DNA from 2 places in the Azospirillum sp. INR13 genome. Region 2 is predicted to be linked to the other one. Evidence: riboswitches for the same ligand, from Rfam matches in the RefSeq annotation. Region 2 holds a riboswitch; the other holds the start of a gene.
The links. A riboswitch is a leader RNA that binds a small molecule or an ion and turns the genes downstream of it on or off. The one in region 2 is predicted to bind thiamine pyrophosphate.
Positions count from the first base shown of each region.

Region 1 (4,790 bases), on a different contig from region 2:
GCGAGGATCGCCCGCCGCCGCCGCCGCCGCCGCCGTGGCCGGGGCCGTGACCGCGAGGAAGGCCGCGTCGAAGGCGACACCGCCGGTACGGGCGAAGACGCCGAGGAGTCCGACGAGACGGGCGACGAGTCCGCCGAGACCGGCCTGCCGGTTGCCGCCGAGGCCATTCCCGGCGCTGCCATCTCCGAGCCGGCCGAAGACGACGACTCGGATGAGGAGGACGGCGAGGGCGAGGGCGAGGGCGAGGGCGAGGGCGACGAGGAGACCGGCGCCGACGCCGGCGATCGCAACGGCGATGGCCGCAAGAAGCGTCGCCGCGGCAAGCGCGGTGGTCGCCGCCGGTCCCGCCGCGAAGGTGCGGAAGGGCTGGAGGGCGGCGAGGAGACCGCTGCCGACCAGTCGCCTGCCGCTCCGGCCGAAGCCGCTCCTGTCCAGGCGCCCGCACAGTCTCCGCCGAGGCGTCCGACCTCGACTGGATCCTGGCCGGCGAGAGCGCTCCGGCACACGACGCGGAAGAGGCTCCGGTTCCGGTGCCTGCGACCGAGCCGCCGGTGACCGCTCCGGCCCCGGCCGAAGCAGCCGCCGAGAGGGCTCCGGCCAAGAAGGCATCCCGCAAGCGCAAGGCCGCCGCCGAAGCCCCGGTCGAGGCCGCTCCGGCGGTCGCCGAAGCGCCGGCCAAGAAGGCGTCCCGCAAGCGCAAGGCCGCTGCCGAAGCACCGGCCGAAGCCGCTCCGGCGGTTGCCGAAGCACCGGCCAAGAAGGCGTCGCGCAAGCGCAAGGCCGTTGCCGAGGCTCCGGTGGAGGCCGCTCCCGCTGCCGCGCCTGTGGTCGCCGAAGCGCCGGCCAAGGGCCGCAAGCGCAAGGCCGCCGCGGCGGAAGCACCGGCTGAGGTCGCGACCGACACGGCCTCCGGCCAAGAAGGCGTCGCGCAAGCGCAAGGCCGCTGCCGAAGCTCCGGCCGAAGCCGCTCCCGCCGCCGCTCCGGCAGCGCCCGAACCGGCTCCGGCAGCCGCTTCGGAACCTGCTGCAGCTCCTGCTGCGGCCGGCGACAACGGCGATGCCTCGACAAGCCGCGCCGCGGCTGGTGGAAGCGGTAAGCCGCACGGCCAGTTGGGACCTCTGGAAAAGGAAAAGGCGCCGCGAGGCGCCTTTTCCTTTTCCCGGACGTTATCTCCCTGCCACAGGACAGGTCGGACCATGAGCAAGGCCTTCACCCGCGAGAACGACACGCCCCCCGAAAGCGAACTCGACGATCTCGACGATCCGGCACCGCTTCCGCAGGGCTTCAAGAACTACATGACGCCGCCCGGCTTCCAGCGCATGCAGGAAGAACTGCGCCACCTGCTGCGGGTGGAGCGGCCGAAGGTGGTGGAGGTGGTTTCCTGGGCCGCCGGCAACGGCGACCGGTCGGAGAACGGCGATTATCTCTATGGCAAGAAACGCCTGCGCGAGATCGACCGTCGCATCCGCTTCCTGAACAAGCGCTTGGAATCGGCGGTGGTGGTCAATCCACAGGACCAGAAGAACCGCGAACAGGTCTTCTTCGGAGCCACCGTCACCTATGCCCGCGAGGACGGATCCGAGAACACGATCACGATAGTCGGCGCCGACGAGGTCGATCCCGACCGCGGTCATGTCAGCTGGATTTCCCCCATCGCCCGCGCGCTGCTGAAAGCCCGCGAAGGCGATCTGGTGGATGTCCGCACCCCGGCAGGGATGGAGCAGGTGGAGGTGCTGGAGATCAGGTATGCGGGGTGAGTGGGGGCGTTGATGCCCACTCCCCATCCCTCTCCCGCCTTCGGCAGGAGAGGGGGTAGGAGCTTTGCCTGAGTACGGCGGCGGCCCCCTCTCCCTCGAAGAGGGGAGGGTTAGGGAGGGGGCATCACTGCCGAGACTTCACTCACTCCGCCGGCTGGTAAATCTCCCCGCCCGACCTCGCGGAACTTCTGCGACATCTCGGCCATGCCAGACTCCGCGGCGTCGCGGATTTCCTGCGTGATCTTCATCGAACAGAATTTCGGTCCGCACATCGAACAGAAATGCGCGGTCTTGGCCCCTTCGGCCGGCAGGGTCTCGTCGTGGTAGGCCATCGCCGTCTCGGGATCGAGCGACAGGGCGAACTGGTCGCGCCAGCGGAAGGAGAATCGGGCCCGAGACATGGCGTCGTCGCGCAGTCGCGCCGCCGGGTGGCCCTTGGCGAGGTCGGCGGCATGGGCGGCAATCTTGTAGGCGATGACGCCGGCCTTCACGTCGTCACGGTCGGGCAGGCCCAGATGCTCCTTCGGCGTGACGTAGCAGAGCATCGCCGTGCCGAACCAGCCGATCATCGCCGCACCGATGGCGCTGGTGATGTGGTCGTAGCCCGGTGCGATGTCGGTCACCAGCGGCCCCAGCGTGTAGAAGGGCGCCTCGCCGCACAGAGCCAGTTGCTTCTCCACATTGTGCTTGATCTTGTGCATGGGCACATGGCCCGGCCCTTCGATCATCACCTGCACGTCACGCGCCCAGGCGATCTTGGTCAGTTCGCCCAGGGTCTCCAGCTCGGCGAACTGAGCGGCATCGTTGGCGTCGGCCTGACTGCCCGGCCGCAACCCGTCGCCCATCGACAGGGCCACGTCATACGTGCGGCAGATTTCGACGATGTCGGCGAAATGATCGTAGAGGAAACTCTCGCGGTGATGCGCCAGGCACCATTTGGCGATGATCGAGCCGCCGCGCGAAACGATGCCGGTCACCCGCTTGGCAGTCAGCGGAATATGGGCCAGCCGCAGGCCGGCATGGATGGTGAAGTAATCGACGCCCTGCTCCGCCTGTTCGATCAACGTGTCGCGGAACAGTTCCCAGGTCAGGTCCTCGGCCCTGCCTTTCACCTTCTCAAGAGCCTGATAGATCGGCACCGTCCCGATGGGAACCGGGGAGTTGCGCAGGATCCATTCGCGGGTCTGGTGGATGTCGGCACCGGTGGACAGGTCCATCACCGTGTCCGCTCCCCAGCGGATCGCCCAGACCATCTTCTCCACCTCCTCCTCGATCGAGGAGGTCACGGCGGAGTTGCCGATGTTGGCGTTGATCTTGGTCAGGAAGTTCCGGCCGATGATCATCGGCTCCGACTCGGAGTGGTTGACGTTGGAGGGGATGATCGCCCGCCCGCGCGCCACCTCGTCGCGAACGAATTCCGGGGTGATGAAGTCGGGAATCCCGGCTCCGAAATCCTCGCCGTCTCGGACTGATTCCAGCGCCGCAGCGCGGCCGATATTCTCGCGAACGGCGATGTATTCCATCTCCGCGGTGACGATGCCGGCGCGGGCATAGGCCATCTGCGTGACGGCCCCGCCACCCTTGGCGCGCAGCACGCCGCTGTCGGTGGTCTCCACATCGCCCCGGGCCAGGATCCAGTCGCGGCGGTGCTTGGCCAGACCGGCCCGCACGTCGATCGCCACGGCCTCGTCGGTGTAGGGTCCGGAGGCGTCAAAGACGGTCAGCGGCGGCTCGCCGCCCGACAGCGCGATCTCGCGCATGGCGACGCGCAGGTCGGGAAAACGCGTGCCCGGCACATGGATTTTCCGCGACGACGGCAGCGGGCCGGTCGAAATGCGGATGGCGGATTCGTTGAGGTCCTTAGGCATTGGGTTTCTCCGTCGGAGTTGGGCGGACAAACCCGGGACTGCGGACGGAGGTGCGGTGTCTTCGTGCGGGCCGTTTCCCGATATGGCGGGCGTCGCTACGGCCGGACGGGGGCCTTTGCGGCCCGTCACGAGGTCCCTCCCTTCGCCGGTATGACCCGGATCAGGTTCGAAGGGTCACCACGCTGCCGGAGACGCTTGGCGCCGTCCGGCCGTTGGTATCTCAGCCCCCTGTCGGGACCCCCCTGGAATGCGCCCATCCTGCCGGGACGGACGGACCCTGTCAAAAGGAAAGAACCGCGGACGATCAGCAGTTCGTACTGTCAAGCCGTTCTGTATGGATGCAGCGTCACATCCAACGTTTCAGACGGACATAGATCATCGGCAGCAGCGCCGACAGCAGCATCAGCCCCAGGGCGCTGGGATAGCCGAAAAGCGAGTCGGTTCCCGGCATCTCCTCGAAGTTCATGCCGCCGATGCTGGCGACCAGGGTCGGCGGAAACAGCAGGACCGTCAGGACCGAGACGATCTTGACGATCTCGTTCTGCTCCACGTTGATCTGGCCCAGCGCCGTGTCCAGCGCCAACGCGACCTTTCCCGACAGGAAACGGGCATACTGGTCGAGCCCCCGCAGATCCTGCAGCGTCGTCTTGGCCCAGCGCCGCGTCGCCTTGCCAGGGTTCCAGCCGTCGCCGCGCGCCAGGAAATCGGTCATGCGCGACAGGCTGGCCAGGCTGATGCGGGCCTTGCCGATCAGGTGGCCGGCATGGCCGATGCGCTTGAGCGTCTGGGCATCGTCCAGCGTTTCGCCGCGCGAGCGCAGCTTGCGCCCGCGGAAGAAGCGGCGGTTCAGCACGTCCAGCTCCACCCCGGTCCGCCGCAGAACGGCGGAGGTGCGGTCGACCATCCCGTCCACCAGCGCCGCCAGAACCAGTTCGCCACGGGTGGCGGACACCTGCCCATGGGTGGCGCGGCGGCGGAAGGCAAGCAGTGCCTGCGGATCGATGTCGTGGATGGTGACCAGCCGGCGCCCGGCCAGCACGAAGCTGACGGTGGCGATGCGCGGCTCGTCGGTGTCGGCCCAGACCAGGGCGGTGACGGTCATGGTCAGGGCACCACCGGCGATACGCAGGCGGCTCGACTCCTCGATCTCCGCCATCTGCTCGC
Region 1 is NZ_VUOI01000025.1:499-5,288, forward strand. Features, by position in the region: gene F1643_RS23595 (hypothetical protein) at 1-555, shown strand, start outside; gene F1643_RS25005 (hypothetical protein) at 1-50, shown strand, start outside; gene F1643_RS23600 (hypothetical protein) at 552-1,097, shown strand; gene greB (transcription elongation factor GreB) at 1,198-1,758, shown strand; gene thiC (phosphomethylpyrimidine synthase ThiC) at 1,869-3,626, opposite strand; TPP riboswitch at 3,747-3,880, opposite strand; gene F1643_RS16600 (magnesium transporter CorA family protein) at 3,973-4,790, opposite strand, start outside.
Region 1: another riboswitch for thiamine pyrophosphate. It lies ahead of thiC (phosphomethylpyrimidine synthase ThiC); the one in region 2 lies ahead of F1643_RS07495 (ABC transporter substrate-binding protein).

Region 2 (4,790 bases):
GGCACGACGCCCGGCTGACCCTTCCCCGACCCGCTCAGCAGCACCGGCGTCTCCTGGATTGCCCCTTGCCGGGGATTCTTAACCGGCAACCCCGCCGCTGACCAAGGATTTCGTCACGCGGAAAAAACCAAGAGGTCCTGAGACTTGGAAGCGTCACAAAAGTCTTGCCGCAGCGCAGCATTCTGGCATGCTTTTTACCCATATGAAAATTATGGTTATGGAGCATGCCCGATGCCGCTCGACCTGCCGCAGACCTTCCGCCATCACGTCTTCTGCTGCGCCCAGCAGCGCCCGCCCGGCCATCCGCGCGGCAGCTGCGCCGCCAAGGGTGCGCATCCGCTGTGGCAGCGCCTGGACCAGAAGATTCAGGGCAAGGGGCTCGCCGATGTCGGCATGGCGCTGACGGGCTGCCTCGGCTTCTGCTCCGCCGGGCCGCTGATGGTGGTGTATCCTGAAGGCATTTGGTACCGGCCGGAAACACCGGAGGACATCGACGAGATCGTCGAGTCGCATTTGGTGAAGGATGTGCCGGTGGAGCGGCTGGTGATGGTGTTGACGCGGTGAGGGGTGGGCTGACGGTGCCCCCACCCCAACCCTCCCCCGCAGGGCGGGGGAGGGGGCAGTGCTTGTTTTGAAAGGTGGCGGCAGTCCCTCCCCCGCCCAGCGGGGGAGGATAGGTGGAGGCAATCGAAGCCCACACTTCTAAAACCCCACGCCTACCAGACCTGCGGTTGCGGCATTGGGACGCGGGCGAATTTGCCCATAATGTGGGCAGCCCCCGCCATTGCCCGCCCGAACCGACCCCATGACCGACGCCGAGACCGCCGACCTGCTGCCTGCCGAGGCCGATTCGGTTCCCTATGCCGTCGGCTGCTTCCTCGGCGCGATCCTGCTGTTCGCGGCGATGGACACGCTGATCAAGTTCCTGACAGCCGACTACCCGGTGCCGCAGCTGATGTTCGTGCGCTCCCTGGTCGCCTTCCTGCTGGTGGGCGGCTACACGCTGTGGCGGGGCGGCGGGATCGCGGCGATGCGGACGCGGCGGCCCTGGGGGCATGTCTGGCGGGCCTTCGCCGGGCTGATCTCCATGGGGTGCTTCTTCTATGCGTTCCGGGAATTGCCGCTGGCCGACGTCTATGTGCTGAGCTTCGCCGGGCCGCTGTTCATCACCGCTCTGTCCGCTCCGCTGCTGGGGGAGCCGGTGGGCTGGCGGCGCTGGGCCGCGGTGGTGGTCGGGTTCGGCGGCGTGGTGGTGATGGCGCAGCCGTCGGCCGGGGCGCCGCTGGTGCCTGTGCTGGTCGGGCTGTGCGCCGCCCTGTTCTATGCGCTGGCCGCTCTCGCCGTGCGCGGGTTGTCGCGGACGGAGACCAGCGCGTCCATCGTGCTCTATCTGCTGCTGACGACGACGGTGGTCAGCGGCGCGCTGACCATTCCCGTCTGGACCGCGCCGACCGCCTACGCGTTGGGGCTGATGGCGCTGGTCGGCGCAATCGGCGCCGGGGCGCAGGTGCTGCTCACCCAGGCCTTCCGCCGTGCGCCACCGGCCGTGGTGGCGCCCTTCGAATATACCGGCATGGTCTGGGCCAGTCTGTTCGGCTGGATGGTGTTCGGCGACCTGCCGACCGCGCCGGTATTGCTTGGCGCCATGGTCATCATCGGCAGCGGGCTCTACATCCTGCATCGTGAAACCGCGGTGGCGCGCCGCCGGCTGGGTTCTTGACAGGACAGGCCCGGCGGCGACACTCTCGCCGCCTGTTCACGGCTGGGGTGCCCGTGCGGATGCCGGATCGGCGGATGCGCGGGCTGAGACAACACCCATCGAACCTGATCCGGGTCATGCCGGCGAAGGGAGCCGACCGGAACCCGACGGATCGCCTGCAAATGCTCCGTCCCCTCCGCGTCGCTCCGCTTGCCGGCGCGTGTGGAAGGAGTTTGGTCATGCGGCGCGCGCTTTCCCTCCTGATCGGCCTGCTGGCCGCATCGTCCTGTCTGTCGTCCGCCGCGCGGGCCGACGACACGCTGTCGTTTCCGGTGCTGGTGCCGCTGACCGGCTTCCTGTCGCTGGAGGGAACCAGCCAGCGCAACGGTGCGGTCCTGGCGCTGAAGCAGACGCCGGCCGGCATCGCCATCGCGTCGGAGGTCGTCGACACCGGCACCTCGCCCGAGGCGGCGGTGACGGCGCTGGAGCGCGCCGCCGGCAGCGGCACGGTCGGGGCGGTCGCCGCCAGCATGCTCGGCACCCAGATGCTGGCGATGCTGCCGCTGGCGCAGGAACTGAAGCTGCCGCTGGTCACCGTGTCGGGCACCGCGTCGATCACCGAGCAGAGCAACCCCTGGGTCTTCCGCTTCTTCCCCGGCGATGCCGTGACCAAGGCCGCCCACGCCCGCTATGTGGTGGAGGAGCTGGGCAAGCGGCAGCCGGCCGTCATCTACCAGACCACCGCCTACGGGCAGAGCGGCAAGACGCATCTCGACGCCGCCTTCAAGGCACTGGGCGTCACGCCCGTCTTCGAGGAGGGGGTGGACCCCGCCGCCAAGGATCTGCTGCCGGTGTTGACCAAGGCACTGGCCGCCAAGCCCGACGTGCTGATGCTGCATCTGCACTCCGGCCCGACCGCGCTGCTGCTGCGGCAGGCGGCGTCCAGCGGGGTGGCGGTGCCCATCGTCGCCGGCTCCGCCATGCATCAACCGAGCACCGCGGCCCTGCTGGAGCCGGCGGAGCTGAAGGGCGTCTGTGCCGAGACCGCGGCCTCGCCCATCTCGGGCGGTACGCCGGAGGTCAAGGCCTTCACCGACGCCTACCGCGCCGCCTTCGGCAAGGAGCCGGATGCCTTCGCACTCGGCCAGTATGACGGCATGACCATGGTGCTGGAAGCGGTGAAGGCCGGCGCCCGGACGCCGGATGCCATCGCCAAGGCTCTTTCGTCGGAGACCTTCAAGGGCCTCGCCATGACCTACAAATCCGATGGCAAGGGCAACATGGCCCATTCCGCCGTCATCGTCTGCTATGACGGGACCAGCCGCGTGCCGGTGCTGGCGAAGCGGTACGACGACCCCGCGCTCGCGGCGAAGTGAGCGGATGGCGGCGCTTCAACTGCTGGTCAACGGGGTGGCGCTTGGGGCGGCCTATGCGCTGGTGGCGCTGGGATTCGTGCTGGTCCTGAACGCCACCTCGGCGGTGAATTTCGCCCAGGGCGATCTGGTCATGGCCGGCGGGCTGCTGGCGGTGGCGCTGGCACCGCTGATCCCGCTGCCGGGCATCGCCCTGCTGCCGGTGGTGCTGGCGCTGATGGCGGGGTTGGGCCTGCTGCTGGCCCTGATGGCCTATCTGCCCCTGCGTCGCCGGCCGCCGGTGTCGGTCTTCATCAGCACCATCGCCATCGGCATCATACTGCAGAACGGCGCCGCGATCCTGTTCGGGCCGGAGCCGCGCGCCGCACCGCCGCTGTTCGGCGACGACACGCTTTACATAGGCGGGCTGGCGGTTCCCGAGCAGTCGCTCGCCATCGTCGCGGTGGCGGCGCTGCTGATCGGCGCGCAGCAATGGGTGTTCGCCCGCACGCAGCTGGGATGCCGGCTGCGCGCAACGGCACAGGACCCGGAGATGGCGCGGGCCTGCGGCGTGCCGGTCACCGCGATGATCCTGGTGACCTTCGCCATCGGGTCCGCCTGTGCCGGGGCGGCGGGGCTGCTGCTTGCCAACCGCTATTTCGTCACGCCGACCGCGGGCGGCGACCTGATTTTGAAGGCCTACATCGCGGTAACCATCGGGGGCTGGGGGTCGGTGCCGGGGGCTGTGGTGGGGGCGCTGCTGATCGCTCTGTTCGAGGTGGGGGTGTCGTCGGTGCTGTCTTACCCGGTGGCGCTGGGATCGCTGTACCTGACGCTGCTGGCGATCCTGGTGTTGCGGCCGCAAGGCCTGTTCGGCGAAGCGGTGCGGCGCCGTGGCTGAGCGATCCTCGCCAGGCGTCCCGTCACCGCAACCCTCTCCCCTTGCGAGGGCTTTGCATTAGGCCCGGACTATGGGTGGGTGCGGTCGTTTTTGGGCCAGGACAGGATGGCAGTCCTGTCCTGGCTCTTGGCATAGCCGGGCAAGAGCCCTTTAGGCGGGCTCCGGGCAGCGGAAACCGGGGGGCGTGGCGGCATGCGGGCGCACACGTCGCGGCCGTGACCTACCGCCGGAACAGGAACTCGCGGCCGACCTTTACCCGGCGTTCGCCGTCATACTCGATGATGTCGGCGGTCGCATAGGTCTCGGTCCAGCGTTCGGGCAGGTAGCTGCCGGTGCCGATCACGTCCACCGGCGCATTGGCCTCCGCCATCAGGCGGCACTTGGCCGGGCCGAATCCGCTGCTGGCGACGATCTTCACCGCCGGGAAGCCGGCCTCGTCCAGCCTTTCGCGCACGTAATGGATCGCCGCGGCAGACACGCCGGTGCCGATCAGGTAGCGCAGCTGGGTCTCGTCGCGATAGCCGCGGATGGCGTGCGGCGCATGGCGCTCCAGCACGGCATAGGAGCCGGGGGGATCCAGCCCCTCGACGAAACGCCCGCCGGAGGTGTCGAGCCGCAGCGCCAGCTTGCCCTGGGCGGCCAGCTGCGGAAAGCGGCGGCAGACCTCCAGCCCGTCGGTGATCTCGCGGCCGAAATAATCGACCAGCACGGTCAGGGACAGGTCGGGGAAGGTCTCGTGGAACATCTCCGCCGCGCGCACGGTCGAACCGGCATAGCCGATCAGGGCATGCGGCATGGTGCCCATGCCCTTCTCCTGCCCGAAATAGGGGGCGGTGGC
Region 2 is NZ_VUOI01000006.1:147,169-151,958, forward strand. Features, by position in the region: gene F1643_RS07480 (ABC transporter permease) at 1-44, opposite strand, end outside; gene F1643_RS07485 (ferredoxin) at 232-564, shown strand; gene F1643_RS07490 (DMT family transporter) at 806-1,720, shown strand; TPP riboswitch at 1,754-1,868, shown strand; gene F1643_RS07495 (ABC transporter substrate-binding protein) at 1,939-3,075, shown strand; gene F1643_RS07500 (branched-chain amino acid ABC transporter permease) at 3,080-3,952, shown strand; gene F1643_RS07505 (nicotinate phosphoribosyltransferase) at 4,173-4,790, opposite strand, start outside.